DNA from 4 places in the Ferrimonas sp. YIN67 genome. Region 3 is predicted to be linked to each of the others. Evidence: predicted binding sites of a transcription regulator. Region 3 holds the regulator's gene; each other region holds the start of a gene.
The links. Region 3 encodes sigma-54, which starts transcription at its own class of promoters, with help from an activator protein. Its sites were predicted from a motif close to GTTGGCACGNNNNTNGNNT; they were not measured.
Positions count from the first base shown of each region.

Region 1 (5,095 bases), on a different contig from region 3:
TTCGTCCCGGACCAGGGGGCGATACGTCAGCCGACGCTGGGCCAGGCGACTGGTGGCGCGGGCCATATCCAGGCCGTAGGGCAGTTCACCGGAGAGTAACCCGTAGGCGAGGACCCCCAGGGCAAACTGATCCGACCGCTCTGTGCCAGCTTCGCCCAGGGCATATTCCGGTGCACTGTATTGGGCCGTGCCCAGTTGATGAAACGTGGGCAGCAGGGTGCTGATCTCCTCGAGGCCGGCGATCCGGGCTGAGCCCAGATCCAACAGGGTGACCGTCCCGGCCTGGTCAATCAGTACGTTTTCCGGGCGCAGATCCTGGTGGAGGATCTCGAGGCGGTGAAGCGCGCGCAAGGCCTTGCCCAGCTGTTCCAGGATCCCTCTTACCTGTTCGAGTGTCGGGGTGGGGTGATCCAGCCGCCACTGAGCCAGGGTTTGTCCCGGAGCGCGCTCAAACAGGGTGTAGTAGCGGCTGCGGGGCTTAGGTGGCTCTGCGGCCTTGATCAGGTGATCGCTCTGGCAACGTCTGGCGATCCACTCCTCCAGGCCAAAGCGTTCCAGTGCGGCGCTGTCGTCCCGTTGTTCTACCGCAGGTACTTTAAGGATCCGCTCCGCACCACCGGGTTCGCGAACCAGGTAGATGTGGCTGCGATGGTTGTATTGAAGCTGACGCAACACCTCCAGGCCGTCCAATTGATCGCCAGGCCTGAGTTGGCCCGGAAACGGCAGGCCAGCCAGTTGCTGGTGGCGCTCTTTGGCACTGGCTGGGGGCAGGTGCTCGATGCGGACGATTTGGGCGGTCAGGTTGTCGTTCGAGCCGTTGCGCCGGGCCGCTTCAATCACAGCGCGGGTGGCGCCATTCAGGTCGTCGCCATAACGGTGGATCAGGCTGGCCATCGACGATTCTTCTACGAACTCATAGACACCGTCGGTGGCCAACAAAAAGGTGTCCCCGGCGCTGATCCCCAGGGAATGGTAGTCAAGCTCGAGTCGGGTGCCGATCCCCAGGGCTCGGGCGAGGTAGTGCCCCTCGCTGTGATTGACTCGGTGATCTCGGGTCAAGGGCTCCAGTGCGTTCGGGTGAAGACGGTAGATCCGGCTGTCGCCGATGTGAAACAGATGGGCCGTATGGGATTTGACCACCAGGGCCGAGAAGGTGCAGACATAGCCCAACTCGGGATTGGTTCCTGAACCATTCTGGGCCGAGAGCCAGGCATGGATGGCGCTGAGGACCCGCTGCCCGGCCGTTTTGACCGACCAACTCTCCGGGCTGGAGAAGTAGTCTTGCAGGAAGCCGTTGACCGCCGATTCGCTGGCGATCTGGCTGACTGGGCTGCTGCCGATCCCGTCGGCCAGGGCGACGGCGATCCCCTTGGTCTGGCGCAGGGCGCCTTCGGGGATCCAGGCACCATGAAAGTCCTGATTGACGGGTTTGACTCCGGCACAGCTATGCTGGCCCAGGGCAATACGGATGAGCTCACTCATGCTTGTTGGCGTCCGGACCGGCAGATCCGGACGCCCTCCTTAGGCGGTTTGCTCAGACTTGCCCAATGGCGCGACGACGGTGCGCTTGGGCGCGGTACGCACATGGGTGCTGTAGAGGGTCAGGCCAGTGAAGGCCAGGCCGCCCACCAGGTTGCCGAGTACGGTGGGGATCTCATTCCAGATCAGGTAATCCATGATGGAAAAGTCACCGCCCATGATGATGCCGGAGGGGAACAGGAACATGTTGACCACGGAATGCTCAAAGGTCATGAAGAAGAACAGCATGATCGGCATCCACATGGCGATCACCTTGCCGCTGACGTTGGTGGAGATCATGGCACCGACCACCCCTGTCGAGACCATCCAGTTGCAAAGCATGCCGCGAATAAAGATGGTGAACCAGCCCGCCAGGCCATACTCCGCGTAGCCGACGGTTCGGGAGTGCCCTATGCTGGCGATCTTCTGACCGACGGCGCCCGGCTCGATGGAGAAGCCATAGGTAAAGACAAAGGCCATCAGGAAGGCCACCGTCAGAGCGCCGGCGAAGTTACCGATGAACACCAACCCCCAGTTGCGCAGCACGCCATTGAGGGTGACGCCGGGGCGTTTATCGAGCCAGGCTAGAGGGGCGAGGACAAACACTCCTGTGAGTAGGTCGAAACCGAGCAGGTAGAGCATGCAGAAGCCGACCGGGAAGAGCACAGCACCGAGTAAGGGTGAACCTGTCATGGTGATGATGGTGATGGCAAACACGGCGGCGAGGGCCAGGATGGCTCCGGCCATGTAGGCACGGATCAGGGTATCCCGGGTGGACATGGTGATCTTCGATTCACCGGCGTCGACCATCTTGGTGACAAATTCCGAAGGGGCTAGATAAGCCATAAAACTCTCCTTGTATAAAAGTGGTGGGGCTGTTCTACCCATTGCAAGCTGCAACCCCCGTGCCAGCGCACGAAAATGGCTTTAATGCATTGAATTTAAAGTCTTTGGTGTTTTGTTTTAGTGGGTGAAGGGGGGATGGACTGCACTAAGAGCGGGCGTGTTTGTGCGGCCCTTGGATCTCACTGGTGCAGGAGAGACGGTCGAAGCATTATGGGAGCGCGAAGCTCGCAAAACCGCGGAAGATCCACTGACGGGTCAAGGCAGCAACAATGATGGGGCCAATGCGCGTCCATCGCCGTCAGTGGGCGGACCCTGTCAGTATGGGTCAGTGCTCACTAGCAAAACACTAACTCGGACTGGGCGTCCTGCCAGGTGCCACGAATGGGGTAGTGGTTGTCCGGGTTACGGATCCACTCCAGGCCGCTCACCAGGGTTTCCAGTTGGGGACGCACAAAGGGGTTGTTGGAGATATCCACCACATGCAGGTGGCCCTCCTGGTTGACCACAAACAGACCCGGCTCGGCAAAGTTATGATCGGTTTCCTGTGCCGAGCGGGGCAGCGAAATGTAGACGCCCAAGGCCTTCATCTGCGACTCGGTCAGGCCATAGGCGAAGGGAAAGGAGACGGTCAGCCGAGTCAGGTGTTCTTCCAGTTGGGCTTTGCTGTCGGCCGATACGGCGATGATGTCTATGCCTATCTTTTGCAGGGTCTCGACATGCGCCTCCAGCGCCTCAAGGTACTTGGTGCACAAGGGGCAATGCCGACCACGATAAATCACCACCAGCTGCCAGTCGCAGTGCCCGCGTGGTATGCCCAGTGTGACCTCCTCTCCATCGAGGGTCGGTACCATGATATGGGGGAAGATCGCCCCGGGTTGCAGTTTCTGCTTGATGTCCATGAGTGGCTCCTTACATTGAGACTCGATAAACCTATGACCCGTGGATAAACAACTTAGTCGCTTGCGCAGCGGTTTGCAGGGGCGGGTGCGATCCGGTTGCTGTGACTCAGGCTGGTGCGCCATGTCATCGGGAAGTACGTATGAAAAGGGAGCCTTAGCAGGCTCCCTTGTTATCGGTTGCGGGTTAGCGCTCGCTTACTCGGACGCCTTACCTTGAATGCGGTCGTTGGCCCGCAGTTGATCGAACTCTTCGATCTGTTCGAGCATGGACTTGAGAATTTCCGGGTACTGGCGGGAGATATCGTTCTTTTCACCGATGTCTTTCGACAGATCATAGAGCTCGGGCGGGTGGTAGAGATCCTTACGCTCGTAGAGGGAGAGATCCTGCTTGCGCTTCTCCCGGCCGTATTTCTCCTTGAACGCCTTCTTGAGAGGGCCCTGATCGGCATTCCAGACGACCTTGTAATCCCCCTGGCGCATGCCATGGCCATTCTGATCGCGCCAGAACAGGGTGTCTCGCGGTGAGCCGGTCAGTTCGCCAGTCAGGTAGGGAAGAATATTGGTACCGTCATAGTCACGATCGTCGGGCATAGTTGCTCCGGCGGCGGCGACGGCGGTGGGGAAGATATCCAGATTGGAGAGGATCCCGTCGGTGTTCACTGTGCCCCCCTTAAGCTTGGCTGGCCACTTTACCGCGAAGGGCATGCGCAGGCCCCCTTCGTTGTGGGTGGCTTTACCGCCACGGAACTGGCCATTGGGGTGCAATTTGGTACCACCGTTGTCGTTGGTCAGGAAGATCAGGGTATTGTCTTCAAGGCCCAACTCCTCGAGCTTGTCGACGATTTTACCCACCTGGGCGTCGAAGGCTTTGATCATGGCGTCGTAAATGATCTGGGCATCGTCCAGCTCCGGCCCTTTCCCCTTCTGTTTGGTTTTCTTCGAGATGTTGACTTTGGTCTTGGTGAAGCCTTCCGGCAGGTACTCGGCACCCACCTGGTAGGGGGCGTGGACGTTGTAGGTGGCGAAGTACATAAAGAAGGGGGCGTCCTTATTGTCCTCGATAAACTCGACCGCCTTATCCCCCACGGCGTCTGTGGTGTAGCCCGAGCCTTGCACGGGTTGGCCATTTTCCGCCAACTTGCTCCAATCCGTGTAGCTGCAGCGACCGGGGAAACCAAAGAAATAGTCGAAGCCCCGATTGTTGGGCTGGAAATGATCGTTCAGCCCCAGGTGCCACTTGCCGAAGGCACCGGTGGTGTAGCCTGCATCCTGCAAGACGTCGGACAGCATTATTTCTTGAGTCGAAACGCCGATATCCAGCTGTCGAGCCTCCTTATCGTCACCACTGAGGGTCTCGTAGCCGAAGCGGGACTGGTAGCGTCCGGTCATCAGGCCGGCACGGGACGGCGCACAGACATGGTGGGTGGAATAGGCTTGTTCGACGAAGACACCGTCCTTGATCAAGGTATCGATGTTGGGCGTCTCGATATTTTGATTGCCGGTATAGCTGTAGGCGGCGTAGGTGAGATCGTCGGTGATCATCACCACGATATTGGGTTGGGTGGCCATCACGGCGGGTGCGAAGCTGCTTAAGGCCAGGCTTGCGTACTTCAGGCTTGAGTTCATAGTCACTTCCTGTAACAGAACGGGAGAGGTCGCAACAGTTTGAATATAGGCGGCGCGTTGCCTTGTTGTGACTGAACTGTTGCCTTGTGGTAGATGTAACCCGGGTTCCGTTTCGGCGTAAGGTATTTTGCATTTTTTTACCGGCTCTCCCGCTGAATGACGAAGTCACTCTTTAGCGATATACACCCCTTAAAGGGCTAAAGAGC
Region 1 covers NZ_JBXVVJ010000001.1:157,983-163,077, reverse strand. The annotation lists gene AC2D8U_RS00565 (bifunctional protein-serine/threonine kinase/phosphatase) at 1-1,482, opposite strand, end outside; gene AC2D8U_RS00560 (formate/nitrite transporter family protein) at 1,522-2,364, opposite strand; gene AC2D8U_RS00555 (peroxiredoxin-like family protein) at 2,700-3,263, opposite strand; gene AC2D8U_RS00550 (sulfatase family protein) at 3,459-4,889, opposite strand.
Region 1: a site for sigma-54 is predicted at 2,413-2,431, ahead of AC2D8U_RS00560 (formate/nitrite transporter family protein). Genes of this name have one in related genera too.

Region 2 (5,095 bases), on a different contig from region 3:
TGTCCGACAGCAGGCTGTCGGCATAGCTGATCACATAGGCATCCCCTTCGTCCCAGTGGTTGCTGAAAGGCACCGGCTCCGGTGCACCAGGGATCAGGCGCATGGTGTCGCAGAGTCGCTGGGCCAGGGCGGCGCTATCCATAGTGGGGTACAGGCACTCCAGATGCGTCTGGAGCCGGCCAGTCACGCCACTCATGCCCCCAGCTCCTGGTGGTCCGCCTCCACCGCGTCCTTGAGCCGTTCAAATACATCCGGCATCGCCGAGAGCACTCGACTCCAGCTGGGGACGAACGGCGTCTCCATGGGGTTATCAAGGAACTGATTGCCCGCCTTGATGATGTTCTCGGCAAACAGCTCCACCGCCTTCTCCTCCTTATGGATATCCAGCTCCAGGCCATTGATCACCGCATCGTTGCGATAGGTCTCGATAAAGTCGAGGGCGATGCGATAGTAGGTCGCCTTGATGGTGCGCAACACCCCGGGACTGAACACCGTCCCCTGCGTCGCCAGCTTGCGGATCATCGCCTTGGTGATGTCGATGGACATCCGCGACAGGCCGCCACTTTCGTCACCGGCGGACAAGTCCTGATGCTTATGATCATAGGCATCGGCGATGTCCACCTGGCACAGGCGATTGGTGGCATAATTGCGCTTCATCTCAGCCAATACCCCGATCTCCAGCCCCCAGTCACTGGGGATCCGCAGATCATTGAGCACATCGAGGCGGAAAGAAAACTCTCCGGCCAGTGGATAGCGGAAGCTGTCGAGGAACTCCAGGTAATCCGACTCCGGCACAATCTTCTTCAATGCCCGGATCAGCGGCGTCACCAGCAGACGGGTGACCCGGCCGTTGAGGGTACCGCCCGCCAGACGGGCATAAAAGCCCTTGGCAAACTCATAGTTAAAGCTGGGGTTGGCCACCGGATAGATCAGCCGGGCCAGCAAGCTGCGATCATAGGTCAGGATATCGCAGTCATGGAGGGCCAGGGCTTCGACCTTCTGGGTGGCCAGGGCGTAACCGAAGCAGTACCAGACGTTACGGCCTTTACCGGGCTGATCCGGCGCCAGTCCCCGCTCTTGCAGCTCGGCATCCAGGGCTCGCAGCCTGGGGCCATCGTTCCACAGCACCCTGTGGTGTTGGGGCAGCGTCGAGAAAAACTTCAGCGCATGGACATACTCCTCCCGGCTGGCCCGATCCAGACCTATGATGATCTGCGACAGATAGGGCACCTGCTCCAGCTCTCGGACGATGGCCGGCAGCGCCGGGGTCTGCAGCTCCGAATAGAGGGAGGGCAGCACCAGCCCCAGGGGCCGACGCTGACTGAAACGATACAACTCCGCCTCCATCTCGGCCACCGGCCGACGTGACAGGTTATGCAGGGTGGTAATGATGCCGTTCTGGTAGTAATCCGCCATGACGCTCTCCTTATTGAGTCAGTTCCAATCGCTTGCCGATCGCCTCGCTCCAGCCCTTCGGCCCGCAGGCCTGGGTCCGGATCACGTTATTCTGGCCACTGAGCTCCAGCCTGGGACTCACGGGGGAACGCACGCACACCGCCACATCCGCCGCTTCCAGCATGGCCAGATCGTTTTGGCTGTCTCCCAGGGCAACCACTTGCGGGGTGCGGCCCCAGAGTGTCTGGTAATGGCTCACCAGCCAGCGGGTGGCGCGTCCCTTGTCCGTATCCCCCAACAGATGGATAAAGCGGCCGCCTCTAAGCAGTCGCCAGCCCTGGGCCCGAACCCGGGACTGGAAATGTAAAAAGGCGTGCTCCGTGTCCTGCCACACCAGGGGCTCACTGTAATCGCGGCGCAGGGCCGAAGCGGCCTGTGTCAGGCTCAGCCCTGTCTGTTCGGCCACCTGGGCCTCGCTCCAATCGGCAAATCCCGCAAAACGGTAGCCCTCCTCCTCGCGAAGCTTGGCCAACCAGGCAACTAGCGCCGCACGCTCGCACCCTAGCACCTCAAGCCGTGGGTCCTTCCCCTCCTCCGCCGGCAACCAGATCGCCGATCCATTCTCCACCACCAAAGGAGCCTGCAGCACCAGCTCTTCGGCCAGCGCCTGGCTCTCCTCCAAGGTCTTGCTGGTATTGATGATCACCGGGATCCCTCGCTCGCGACAGGCCCGAAGGGCTGGCAACGCCGGTGCATAGCCATAATCGTGGTGATCCAGTAGGGTGCCATCGAGATCGGTGACGATGATCCAAGCTGCAGTGTTCATAAGGGTTCCTGTCCGTGGTGGCCACCAACCTGGTCCCACCCACTAAACCAATACACAGCAAGGAGTGGGCCAAAGGGGCAAGCCCCCCCCCGGCGTTTCTTAGCCGGAAACGGGTTCTTTTGCGCACAATAAAAGGGCAGCGCTCGCTCAAGGAGCGCACCATCTTGGTGCAAGCGGTCGCAAAGAAGATGAGAGTAGGTTGAGCGTAGCGAAGCTCAACATTAGGTAACGACGCCCAGGGGCGCCAACTCGGCGCCCCCATGCAGGCTAAACCAGGCGATGAAACGCCCTAGATCAGCCCCTTGTCCTTGACGGCCTGGCGGTTGTACTCCAACACCACCTGCTCGACAGAGAGATCCGGGGCCTGTGCACAGCGCTCGATGATGTGACTGCGGCGAGCCCGGTTACAGCTTTTCACCATCTCTCCCCCCTTCTCCTTGCCAAAACGCCACATCAGGTAATACATGGCATTGTTATCGGCGTAGATCACCAAACGCTCCAACTTGGCTGCGTCCCCGGCGTAATGGTTGAGAGTCCGGCAATAGGTTTTCTCCCCGATATAGTTATCAAAATAATCCACATCGCGCAGGGGCTTGGCCTGAGTAAACATCACGCCAAGCAGGTACAGCACGCCACCGACCAGGATCAACATGGCGCTGGCGGTGAGCAACTGGCGGTAACGGCTCTGGATCCTCATAACGGCCTCCTTGGCTTACCTCGGGGCGCACGCGGCAGGGCCCCTACCATTTCAGCCTAGAAGGCCCCCAGGAGCTCGTCTTGACCCGGATCAATGAACGGGATTCTGATGCCATAACCCGCCCGTACTGTGCAGGGGCTCACAACAGACTGAGCTGAGGAGTCGAGGTTTCGGCCAGGCTGACGCTCACCCCCACCAGACGCACGCCCTTGCCCCTTCCCCTCAGGTACCCGGTATGCAACAGGGCCGCCAGCTTGGCGGGATCCAGCGTACTGCCCGGACAGGCCACCGTGGTCTGTTGAAAATCACTGAATTTCAATTTGACGTTCAACCCTTTAAACGGCCGCTCACCCAAGCGACGGGCGAGTTCTGGCAACAGCTCCAGCAAGATCTCCAGGCAGGCGGACTCGTCTCTAAGATCCTGAGATACCGTGGTCTCCACGCCCACGGATTTGCGTACCCTGTGAGTTTGCACCTGCCGAGGATCTATCCCCTGGGCGCGCTGATGCAGCACGGGGCCAAACTTGCCCAGCCACTGGACCAACTGCTCCGGCGACTGCTTGAGTACATCCGCCCCGGTGTGCAGGCCATGCTCGGCCAGGCGTTCGGCGGTGCGAGGGCCGACACCGGGGATCTTGCGCAATGACAAACCGGCGGCAAACTCGGCGCATTGCTCCGGCAGGATCACGCACTGACCGTTGGGCTTGTTCTCATCGGAGGCGATCTTAGCAAGGAACTTGTTGGGCGCGATGCCAGCGGACGCCGTCAGGCCCGTCTCCGCCAGGATCTCGGCGCGGATCTGCTGGGCCATCAGGGTGGCACTGCCCCGACAATGGGGACTGTCGGTGACATCGAGGAAGGCTTCATCCAGGGAGAGGGGTTCAATCAGTTCGGTATAACGCTCAAATACCGCCCGGATCTGGGCACTGACCGCCTTGTACACCGACATGCGCCCCGGCACCAGCACCAGGTGCCGACAGCGCCGCAGCGCCTCGCTGCTGGGCATGGCGCTGCGCACGCCATACTTGCGCGCTTCGTAGTTACAGGTGGAGATCACCCCGCGGCTGTTGGCGGGGCCACCCACCGCAATGGGTTTATCCCGCAACTCGGGAAAATCCCGCATCTCCACAGCGGCAAAAAAGCAGTCCATGTCCACATGGATGATCTTGCGCAGCCCCTGCTCCATTGGCCTCACCACTTAACTGTATAAATAAACAGTATTCTACCATAGAGATCCCTCAGGCCAAGCGTCCTGATCTCCAGCACCGAGCTCGGATCACTTTCCCTTGAAGCGGTTCATCGACACTTTGCGCGTGAACACATCCCATGAAGGGGCGCACTAAGCCGTCCCGTTCTTGCCGAGGTGACGGCGGAGCACTAAGATACTCAATCCCGGCACCCTACACAAAACGCTTTCCTAACAAAGGGATAGCTTAACACCTAAGTGCCTACCCCTACCCTTATCAGGAGAGTAACGTGGAATTTCGGCTCGCTGGCTATTCGGATCACCTCAGCATCGCCCAACTGCATACGGCCAGCTGGCAACAGGTCTATCGAACCATCCTTACCGACGCCTACCTCGATCAGCGCCTGTCCCAGGATCATCGAGATCACTGGGCCGGCCAATTGGGAGCCGATAACCCTGAACTCTGGACCCTGCTGGCAATAGATGGCAAGACACTGGCCGGCTTTATCTGCATTCGGGCCAACCAGGATCCGGAGCTGGGCCATTACCTGGAAAATCTGCATATCGGCGCCCACTACCGGGGCCAGGGACTGGGTACGGCATTACTTGAGCAGGCCACCCACTGGTTGCAGACCCACCAAACGGAGGGGCCACTCTACCTTCACGTCCTGGCGGACAATAATAACGCCATCCGTTTCTATTCGGCCCTGGGGGCCCAGCAGATCAGGGAGAGCCTGTGGGACGCCCCCTGCGGTACCCGCGTCCGAGAATACATCTACCAGTGGCCCGCGATCTCTTCCCTATGCCGATAGCCCCAAGGGGCGGCCGCATTTTTCCCGGCCGCCCCTGCCTGCAGCGCAACTTGGCCTGCAAAAGCCCTGACCGCTGATCCGTATGGAACCAGCGCCCTGGCTCCCCCCTGGCTTCCACTCCCCACCTCCGATGGCAAGGGTGCCACAATGCCTCGTTGCCGGTGATGGCCCAGCCAACG
Region 2 covers NZ_JBXVVJ010000003.1:451,809-456,903, forward strand. The annotation lists gene AC2D8U_RS09190 (sugar phosphorylase) at 1-196, opposite strand, end outside; gene AC2D8U_RS09195 (glycosyltransferase family protein) at 193-1,416, opposite strand; gene AC2D8U_RS09200 (HAD-IIB family hydrolase) at 1,427-2,221, opposite strand; gene AC2D8U_RS09205 (hypothetical protein) at 2,511-2,918, opposite strand; gene dinB (DNA polymerase IV) at 3,058-4,092, opposite strand; gene AC2D8U_RS09215 (GNAT family N-acetyltransferase) at 4,395-4,916, shown strand.
Region 2: a site for sigma-54 is predicted at 2,277-2,295, ahead of AC2D8U_RS09200 (HAD-IIB family hydrolase). Genes of this name have one in related genera too.

Region 3 (5,095 bases):
TGCTCTACCCTGAAGATGGCCAGGGGATCTGGAAGATCCAATCCCACTCTGCCCAGTTACAGGAAAATCGTTTCCTGACCCTGGAGCAGGAGGTGGTGATCACCGCCATCGAGCCCAACGAACCACTGCGCACCATCCACACCGATGCCCTGGCACTGGATCTGGATACCATGGTGATGACAACGGACGCTCAGGTGCGCGGAGAGGGGGAAACCTATACCCTTAACGGCACCGGACTGTGGGCCGATCTGAACCGAAACCTGATTGAATTGAAGAGCAAGGTAAGCGCTACCTATGAAGTGCAATAAATTAATCTTACTGGGCCTGCTTGTGCTGGCCCCAAACGGCTTCGCCAGCGAAGCCGACTTCCAGCAACCGGTCAAAGTGACTGCCGATACCTCCAGTGGTGACTTTACCAACCGCACCCTGGAATATCGTGACAACGTGGTGATCGAGCAGGGCAGCCTGCGCATCGAAGCGGAAAAGCTGGTGCTTGAGTCCAGCGAAGACAAGAGCCGCCAAATCATGATCGCCACGGGTCAGCCGGCCACCTATCAGCAGGTGATGGATAACGGCCTGCTGGCCAAGGCCCAAGCCAACGAGATCCGTTACAACATCAATACCCAGCTGCTGACCATGACGGGCAATGCCCAATTGAGTCAGGAGGGCAGCCTGGTACGGGGCGAAACCATCAGTTACAACGCGCGCCTGCAACAGCTGACGGCCCAAGGCAGTAAAGAGGAACAGATCACCACCATCTTTATGCCTCAGACTCCCGAGGAACAGGAAGCAGTGGAAGAGACCGAAGCGGAGCCGCAGCCATGAGTGGATCCGTACTGAAAGCGGAACAACTGGCCAAGAGCTACAACGGCCGCCAGGTGGTAAAGAGCGTCGGACTGGAGGTGAAAACCGGCCAGATTGTTGGCCTGTTGGGACCCAACGGCGCCGGCAAAACCACCACCTTCTACATGGTGGTGGGCCTGGTGCAAAACGACAAGGGGCGGATCAGCATCGATGATGAGGAGATCACCCTGCTGCCGATGCACTCTCGGGCCCGCAAGGGGATCGGCTACCTGCCTCAGGAGTCCTCCATCTTCCGCAAACTCAGCGTTTTCGACAACCTGATGGCGGTGCTGCAGACCCGCAAGGACCTGAGCAAGGCTCAGCGCCTGGAGAAGCTGGAGCAGTTGCTGGAGGAGTTCAACATCACCCATATTCGTGACAGCCTGGGGATGAGCCTGTCCGGCGGCGAACGTCGCCGAGTGGAGATCGCTCGCGCCCTGGCGGCCGATCCCCAGTTCATTTTGCTGGATGAACCCTTCGCCGGGGTCGACCCCATCTCGGTGATCGACATTAAGAAAATTATCCAGCATCTGAAACTGCGTGGACTGGGCGTCTTGATCACCGACCACAATGTGAGGGAAACTTTGGACGTTTGCGAATATGCTTATATCGTCAGTCATGGTGAAATGATTGCTCAGGGCGCACCGGAAGACGTCCTCAATAACAAACTGGTACGCTCCGTTTATCTGGGCGATCAGTTCAAACTCTAACGGATCCCGCTGGCCCATACCGGGATCCCAGAGTCGTACAACAAGGATCGGGCACTGAATGAAGACCTCTCTTCAGCTAAAGCTGGGACAACAGCTCACTATGACACCCCAGTTGCAGCAGGCGATCCGTCTGTTGCAACTGTCGACACTGGATCTGCAACAGGAGATCCAGGAAGCGCTGGAGTCCAACCCCCTGCTGGAGCAAACCGACGAGTTTGAGTCCGAACCCGGGGAAAACCATCAGGATGTCAGCGCATCCGACGAAAATGGCGACAGCAGCAAACCGGAAGCCTCCGAGATGGAGACCGGCGAAGCCATGGGCCAGACCGAGATGACCGACGACCTGCCGCTGGACAGTACCTGGGACGATGTCTACAGCGCTGCACCGGCCAGCCCGGCCGGTCCCGTCCGGGACGATGACGACAGCTTCTACCAGGGGGAAACCAGCGTCGATCTGCAAAGCCATCTGATCTGGCAGATGGAGCTGACCCCGATGACCGACAGGGATCGGGCCATCGCGACCACGGCCATCGACGCCATCGACGAACACGGCTACCTGACCATCAGTGCCGAAGAGATCCTCGAGGCCCAGGGCGCCGAAGATCTGGAGCTGGATGAAATCATGGCCGTGCTCAAGCGGGTCCAACAGTTCGATCCGGTCGGCTGCTGCGCCCAGGATCTCACGGACTGCCTGCTGATCCAGCTCGCTCAGTTCGATGAAACGACGCCCTGGAAAGCAGAGGCCATCAACCTGCTTCAGGAACATATGGATCTTCTTGCCAATCGGGACTTTCGCACCCTGCTGCGGCGCACTAGACTCAAAGAAGATGAGTTAAGGGCCGCTATGGAACTGATCCAATCGCTCAATCCCCGTCCCGGCAGCGCCATCGCCCCCAGCGATAGCCAGTACGTGATCCCGGACGTATCTGTCAGCAAGAAGCAGGGCCGCTGGGTTGTCGAACTCAATCCGGATTCCGTGCCGAAACTGCGCATCAACGAGCAATACGCCGCCCTGTCCAAGGGAGCGCGTAACAATGGTGACAGCCAGTTTGTCCGCGGCCACCTGCAGGATGCCAAATGGTTTATCAAGAGCCTGGAGAGCCGCAACGAGACCCTGATGAAAGTGGCCAACTGCATCGTCCAATACCAGCAAGGCTTCCTTGAATATGGTGATGAGGCGATGAAACCCATGGTGCTCAACGACGTCGCCGAGGCAGTGGAGATGCACGAATCCACCATCAGCCGGGTGACCACCCAGAAGTACATGCATACCCCGCGTGGGATCTACGAACTGAAATATTTCTTCTCCAGCCATGTCAGTACCGACGGCGGTGGTGAATGCTCCTCCACCGCTATCCGGGCCCTGATCAAAAAGCTGGTGGCCGCCGAGAGCCCGAAGAAGCCTCTCAGCGACAGCAAGATGGCACAGCTTCTCGCGGAGCAGGGGATCCAGGTTGCGCGGCGTACCATCGCCAAGTACCGGGAAGCCCTCTCCATCCCCCCCTCGAACCAGCGCAAAGTGCTCTAAGCACACCGCAACGGAGGTTAACCTATGCAGATCAATCTTACCGGGCACCACGTCGAAGTCACCGAAGCCTTGCGAGACTATGTGCATGAAAAGTTTGAGCGATTGCAACGCCATTTCGATCACATCAACAACGTTCATGTCATACTCAATGTCCAGAAGCTTCAGCAAATCGCCGAAGCCAAGCTGCATCTCAACGGGGGAGAGGTGTTTGCCACCCATGAGCATGAGAACATGTACGCAGCCATCGACGGCCTGGTGGACAAGCTGGATCGTCAAGTCATTAAACATAAAGAGAAAATTTCCAGGCACTAATGGAAATCAATGAACTACTCTCGCCGGAGCGCACCCGTTGCGTTGCCCCCGGCCTCAGCAAAAAACGGGCACTGGAGATGATCAGCGAGCTGGCATCTTCTCAGTGCCCGGAGTTGCCCCAACACGAGCTGTTTGAAAGCCTGATGGCCCGGGAAAAGATGGGCAGTACCGGGATTGGAAAAGGGATCGCCCTGCCCCATGGGCGCCTGGGCCGGATCAAAAATCCCGTGGCTGTCCTGCTTAAGTGCAACGAGCCGATAGAATTCGATTCCATCGATCAACAGCCGGTTGATCTGCTGTTTGCCCTGTTTGTCCCAGAGAACGAACACCAGGCCCATCTGGATACCTTGCGCGCTATTGCCGGCAAACTCAGCCAGAAGGAGCTGTGTCGAGCAATGCGTAAAACCGATGATAATCAACACCTGTACGAGTTGCTCATCCAGTGAAACTGATTATTCTGTCCGGGCGTTCCGGAGCCGGCAAGACCGTCGCATTGCGGGTCATGGAAGATCTCGGCTATTACTGCGTCGATAACCTCCCCCTGGAACTCCTGCCACAGCTGCTGCGCAGTCAGATGGGACAGAATGAGGAGATCGCGGTCAGCCTGGATATCCGCAACCTGCCCTATGAGAAGCTGGATATTCCCCGCCTGCGGGCCATGCTGGATGAACAGATCGAGGTCCAGATCTTCTTCCTCGATGCCAACGATGAACATCTGCTCAAACGTTACAGTGAAACCCGGCGCATGCACCCCCTGTCCCGGGATGGCAAGCCCCTGGCCGATGCCATTGCCGAGGAGCGTCGACTGTTGGCCCCCCTGGCACAAGACTGCGACCACCATATCCTCACCGACAACCTCTCTGTGTATCAGCTCTCCGACGAGATCCGCTCTCGCCTGTTCGGTCAGATCGATCAACCCATGCTGCTGGTATTTGAATCCTTTGGCTTTAAGCATGGCATGCCCAAGCAGGCGGATTACGTCTTTGATGTCCGTTTCCTGCCCAATCCCCACTGGGAGCCAGAGCTGCGTCCACTGACTGGCCAAGACAAGCCGGTCGCCGACTTTTTCCTGCGTCACGGCAGCGTCGAACGTTTTATCGATCACACCGAACGCTTCCTGCTTAACTGGCTCCCCATGCTGGAGCGCAACAACCGTGCCTACCTGACTGTCGCCATTGGCTGCACCGGAGGCCAGCACCGCAGTGTCTACATCGCCGAAACCCTTGCACAACGCTTTGCCCAGCACAGAGAGCGAGTCCAGGTACGCCATCGTGAACTCAACCAAGACTGAGTACTTCGAACGAGAGGTGAAGGTGATCAATAGACTTGGCCTTCATGCTCGGGCAGCGACCCGACTGGTCCAGCTGGCCAGTCGATTCGATGCCCAGATCACCCTGCATCAAGGCGATGAGATCGCCGACGCCGACAGTGTCCTAGGGATCCTGATGTTGCAGGGCAGCCAGGGAAAAAGCGTGCTCGTACGCAGTGAGGGACCGGATGCTGCCCTGGCATTGGACGCCGTATGTGAGCTCTTTGCCGCCCGTTTCGATGAAAAAGAATAACAGCCGTGGAATGAGCCTTAACGAAACAGCACCTCACTGCGCAAGCTAAACAGAATAAATAATACCTCCTCCTGCTCACGCCGAGCGACAGCGCACGTTTCCATTGCCTGCAAGGCATCCTCCAGCACCGCCATAAACTC
Region 3 covers NZ_JBXVVJ010000006.1:253,512-258,606, reverse strand. The annotation lists gene lptC (LPS export ABC transporter periplasmic protein LptC) at 1-308, shown strand, start outside; gene lptA (lipopolysaccharide transport periplasmic protein LptA) at 295-825, shown strand; gene lptB (LPS export ABC transporter ATP-binding protein) at 822-1,553, shown strand; gene AC2D8U_RS14330 (RNA polymerase factor sigma-54) at 1,612-3,081, shown strand; gene hpf (ribosome hibernation promoting factor) at 3,106-3,393, shown strand; gene ptsN (PTS IIA-like nitrogen regulatory protein PtsN) at 3,393-3,839, shown strand; gene rapZ (RNase adapter RapZ) at 3,836-4,684, shown strand; gene AC2D8U_RS14310 (HPr family phosphocarrier protein) at 4,665-4,955, shown strand; gene AC2D8U_RS14305 (group I truncated hemoglobin) at 4,973-5,095, opposite strand, start outside.

Region 4 (5,095 bases), on a different contig from region 3:
ACCCCATCAGCGCCCTCAAGGTGCGCTGGACCGGTCCGGCGTAATCGAGCAGATCCGTATAGACATAAGCCACGATGTAAGCGGGCATCGCCAGGGGCAGCAACATGGCCCACTGGAACACCCTCTGCCCGGGGAAGCGGCACATGGCCACCAGCCAGGCCGCCGGCAAGCCAAACAGCAGGGCCCCTAGGGCCACCAGGGTGATCAGGAGGACAGTGTTGATCACATAATCGGCCAGCACCGTCTGTTTGAGGTGTTCGAACACCGCCTGATCCGGATCCAGGGACTGGAAGATCAGGGCAGCCAGAGGCAACAACAGGACGGCTACCGTCAGGTAACCGCCCAGGCTCCAGCGTCGGGATAACGTTTGGATCAAAGATCGAACCTTACTTCATCAAGCAATTTCATCGCCGTCGCGTGGTGGACGGACAGTTGGTACACCGGCAGTTCATCTGCCTTGAACTCGCCCCAGGAAGCCACCATTTCAGACGGAGCCACCTCGGGATGCACCGGATACTCGGCATTGAGCTCGGCATACACCGCCTGAGCCTCAGGCCCGGACAAGAACTCGATCAGGGCCTTGCCGCCATCGACGTTCTTGGCATGCTTGGCCATCACCGCACCGGATACATTGATGTGGGTACCGCGATCGGCCTGGTTGGGGAAGTTGATCACCACCTGCTCGGCAAAAGGCCGCTGCTTGGGATCTTCGAGCATCTTGCCAAAGTAGTAGCTGTTGCCGATGGCGTAATCACAAACGCCTTCCGCCACTGCGGTGATCTGGGCCCTGTCATTGCCCTGTGGCTTGCGGGCCAGGTTGGCCTTCACCCCTTCGAGCCAGCTCTTGGCCTGGGCCTCACCGTGATGGGCAATCATGGACGAGATCAGGGCAACGTTATAGGCGTTCTTCCCGGAGCGCATGCAAATTTTACCCTGGTATTCGGGCTTGGCCAGGTCTTCGTAGCTCAGGGCCACAGGGCCGATCCGCTCCTTGCTGCTGTAGACATTACGCGCCCTCAAGGTCAGGGCAAACCAGTGGTGATCCGGGGCCCGGTACTGGCTCGGAATGTTGGCGTTGAGCAGCTCGCTCTGCACCGGCTGGGTCAAGCCCATCTCCACCAGAGCCGCCAGGCGGGAGATATCTGTGGTCAGTACAACGTCCGCCGGTGACAGGCGGCCTTCACGCTGTAGGCGCTCCTCCAGTCCGGTCTGGGCAAACACCACCCGGGTTTTGATCCCGGTCTGCTCGGTGAACATATCCAGCATAGGTTCTACCAGGAACGGCTGACGGTAGGAGTATACGGTCACGGTTTGGGCCAGGGCAGCACCACTGAGCAGGACCATAACGGCAGCAAGCAAAGAACGATACATAGTCTCTCCGGGTTGCGTAATGAGAATAATTCCTTTTAGCAGTTAAAGGGTACTCACTTCGACCCGGTCTCGCAATGGAGCCAGATCAAAAAAGCCCCCAAAAGGGGGCTTGTTTTGCAAAAACTGGGATCTTCAGCTGCCAGTTTTTACTGTAATGAACTCTGGGTAAGCATCAATACCACAGTCGGAAGCGTCCATCCCTTGGTACTCCTCCTCTTCCGTGACGCGAATGCCCATCACCGCCTTGAGGATGGCCCAGGTAACGAAGCTCGCACCAAAGACCCAACCGAAGATCACTGCGGCACCAGACAACTGGCCAAACAGGGTGGCATCGGCATTGGAGACAGGTACCAGCACCAGACCCAGCAGACCACAGACACCGTGCACCGAGATGGCACCCACAGGGTCATCCAGCTTGATCTTGTCCAAGGCGACGATGGAGAACACCACCAGGCTACCGGCGACCGCACCGATTGCAGCGGCCAAACTCAGTGACGGTGACAGCGGATCTGCCGTGATGGCCACCAGGCCAGCCAGGGCGCCGTTCAAGATCATGGTCAGGTCGGCCTTGCCCCAGGTCAGCTTACAGACCACCAGGGCGGCGATGGCACCGAAGGCGGCTGCAGAGTTGGTGTTGACAAAGATCTTAGCAACAGCCGTGGCGTTTTCCGCGTCGGAGACCAACAGCTGAGAGCCACCGTTGAAGCCAAACCAACCCAGCCAGAGGATAAAGGTACCCAGGGTCGCCAGTGGCATGTTGGAGCCCGGGATTGGGTTCACACTGCCATCTTTGTTGTATTTGCCCTTACGAGCACCGAGAAGAAGCACCCCGGCGATCGCCGCAGCCGCACCAGCCATATGCACAATGCCGGAACCAGCAAAGTCCACAAATCCAAGTTTCTCCGAGACAAAGCCACCCCCCCAGGTCCAATATCCCTCAACCGGATAGATAAAGCCGGTGAGCACCACGGCGAATGCCAGGAATGCCCAAAGTTTCATGCGTTCCGCCACGGCACCGGAGACGATGGACATCGCCGTTGCCACAAACACCACCTGGAAGAAGAAATCCGACTCCAGCGCGTGATCCGCCCCATCCGCCTGGGTGCCAATCAGGCCACCAAAGCTCGGCAGCCAGCTGCCTTCAGGGTTATCCACGTACATGATGTGATAGCCCACCAGCAGGTACATGGCACAGGCAATCGCGTACAAACACATGTTCTTAGTCAGGATCTCCGTGGTGTTTTTGGAGCGGACCAGGCCCGCTTCCAGCATGGCGAAACCCGCCGCCATCCACATCACCAGCGCACCGGAGATCAGAAAATAAAAAGTATCGAGCGCAAAGCGCAGTTCGGTGACCGTGGCACCCAGTTTGGTGATCTCTTCCATGGTATCCCCCTTAAATCGCTTCTGCGTCCATCTCGCCGGTACGGATCCGCACCACACGATCCAGATCCGTCACAAAGATCTTTCCGTCACCAATCTTGCCGGTCCCGGCCGCCTGAACGATCACCTCGATCAATCGCTCCACGTTTTCCGTCGCGGTGGCGATCTCCAGCTTCACCTTGGGCAGAAAATCCACTTGGTACTCGGCACCACGGTAGAGCTCGGTATGGCCTTTTTGTCGGCCGAACCCTTTCACCTCGGTGACGGTGAGTCCATCCACACCCAGCTCGGCCACGGCCTCCCTGACATCATCCAACTTAAACGGCTTAATAATTGCGCTGACCAGTTTCATCCCATTCTCCCTCACATCGATGCACGGGTTCGTGCCAACAGATTTCCTCGTGCCATAGCTATATCAACACTCGTGCCACCTTTTTAAACACAATAAAAACAACAACTTACCCATGTGACACCTTTCATCGAGAAAGGGAGTGCACCGATTTGACTCAACAAAACCCTCATAAGCACCAAAATGGTGCAACCTCTCGGCAACATGACACCAACTTTCCCCATGGCCAGGCGATAAGGCAGAGAAACGCCAACTTGCCACCTCCCATCGCTCCATCGACACAGCCATAGCGACACCTCCCCCTTGCCTTCTCGCAGCCGGCTCCTGTCGTATGCAGACGGCCCTGAGTTGTACTCCCCAAAAGGCCATTCCTCACTGGCTGGTGCGGCTAAACGTTTTTGAAAAAAAAGCTAAAACTCCATGCCCCACTCGGTATCTTCGTCGACTTCGAGGAGGATGCCTGCACGTAATCACCAGGCTGCGCGAAGACAGGAGAGGGGCAAAAGACGGAAATTCGTATCCCGTATCGCCCCCAATTCAGGTTTGCCGAGGAAAACGAAGAGTCTGAGCGGGACACCCAACCGGGACGAGGCCCCTTGGGTTGCTGTCGCCCACGCGACAAGTAGGGTCATGGCTAAGTCTATAAACCGCTGCAGGCTCGTTCAGGGCGCCGTTATTCGGGACACAGCCAAAAAAAACGGCGCCCGAAGGCGCCGTGATTTAATGGTCAAACAGGGTTACTGCTTATCACCGCCATACTTCTTGTTGTAGGCCTTATCCCACTCGGGCACCAGGTTCTTCTGGAAGGTCGCCTTGTCCGCTTCCATCTTCTCCATATCCATCCCCAGGGCAGCCTGAGCGGCGGCCTTGGTGGAGATATCCGGAATGGCAACCACCTCGGTCACCCCGTTCGTTGCCAGTACACGGGCCAGGCTGGCACGGGCATCGGCACTGCGCTCCAGTGAGGAGGCCAATAAACGCAGGGCTTCCGATGGGTTGTGGGCATGGATCCCGTGGGAGGCGATGGCCATATCCCAGCGCCATTGGGCGTGGCGAATGGCGGTCAGGGCCTCGGCCATCTGAGCTTCGCTGGCACCGGCATCCCAGGCCGCCTTGGCTTCGAAGTGGGCATGTACCAGTTGCTTCTCGGCCTTAAGCTTGGCTTCGGTGACCATCTTCTTGTAGTTGGCAACCACGGACTCCAGTTCGGCCTTATCCTGCTCGTGACAACGACCACAGGTAAATTCGAACTGATCGAAAGGATTACCCACGTTGTGATCCGTGTACTTACGCCCCTCCTCGTTCGTTACCCGAGGCATATGGCAATCGGTACAGGACACATCGTTTCGTCCGTGAGGACCGGTCAGGCTGGTTTCGAAGCCGGGGTGCTGAGCCTTGAGCATCTTGGCTTTGGACACGGCATGGGTCCAGTCGGCAAAGTCGATGTTGTCGTAGTAGGCCTCCATGTCCTCAGCCGCCAGGCCGTTATCCCAAGGGAATTTCACGAAAACATCGCCCTTGGTGAAGTAGTACTCCACGTGACATTGGCCACACACCATGGACTGTTTCTGCGACTTGCTGGCGTCATCCCATTTCCAGCCAATGGTATCCATGGCCCGCTGGGCAAAGGGCACGGAGAGGCGCAGGCGGGTATTGTTGTCGTGACAGTTGCCACAGCCGATCTCATTGGTGATCTCTGGGCCGCCCTTGGCCCACTTACCGGTGAAATACTCTTTCTCGCCGTTGGTTTCGATGTAACGGGGAACATCCGGTGACTTACAGGACCAGCAGGCCATGGGCATGGGGCCATCGTCCGGCCCGGTAGGACCGCCGGTTCTCAAGGTGTTACGCAGATCGGTAACCGTATAGTGGTGACCACGGGCCTTATTGTAATCCTTGGCAAAACCGTAACCGGCCCAGAGCACTACCAGGTTCGGATCCTCTTCCAGCGCATCCACCACCTCGCTGCTCTCACTGGTGGCATGCCAGCTT
Region 4 covers NZ_JBXVVJ010000007.1:138,919-144,013, forward strand. The annotation lists gene AC2D8U_RS15140 (ABC transporter permease) at 1-376, opposite strand, end outside; gene AC2D8U_RS15145 (Fe(3+) ABC transporter substrate-binding protein) at 373-1,371, opposite strand; gene AC2D8U_RS15150 (ammonium transporter) at 1,504-2,757, opposite strand; gene AC2D8U_RS15155 (P-II family nitrogen regulator) at 2,768-3,106, opposite strand; gene nrfA (ammonia-forming cytochrome c nitrite reductase) at 3,841-5,095, opposite strand, start outside.
Region 4: a site for sigma-54 is predicted at 3,168-3,186, ahead of AC2D8U_RS15155 (P-II family nitrogen regulator). Genes of this name have one in related genera too.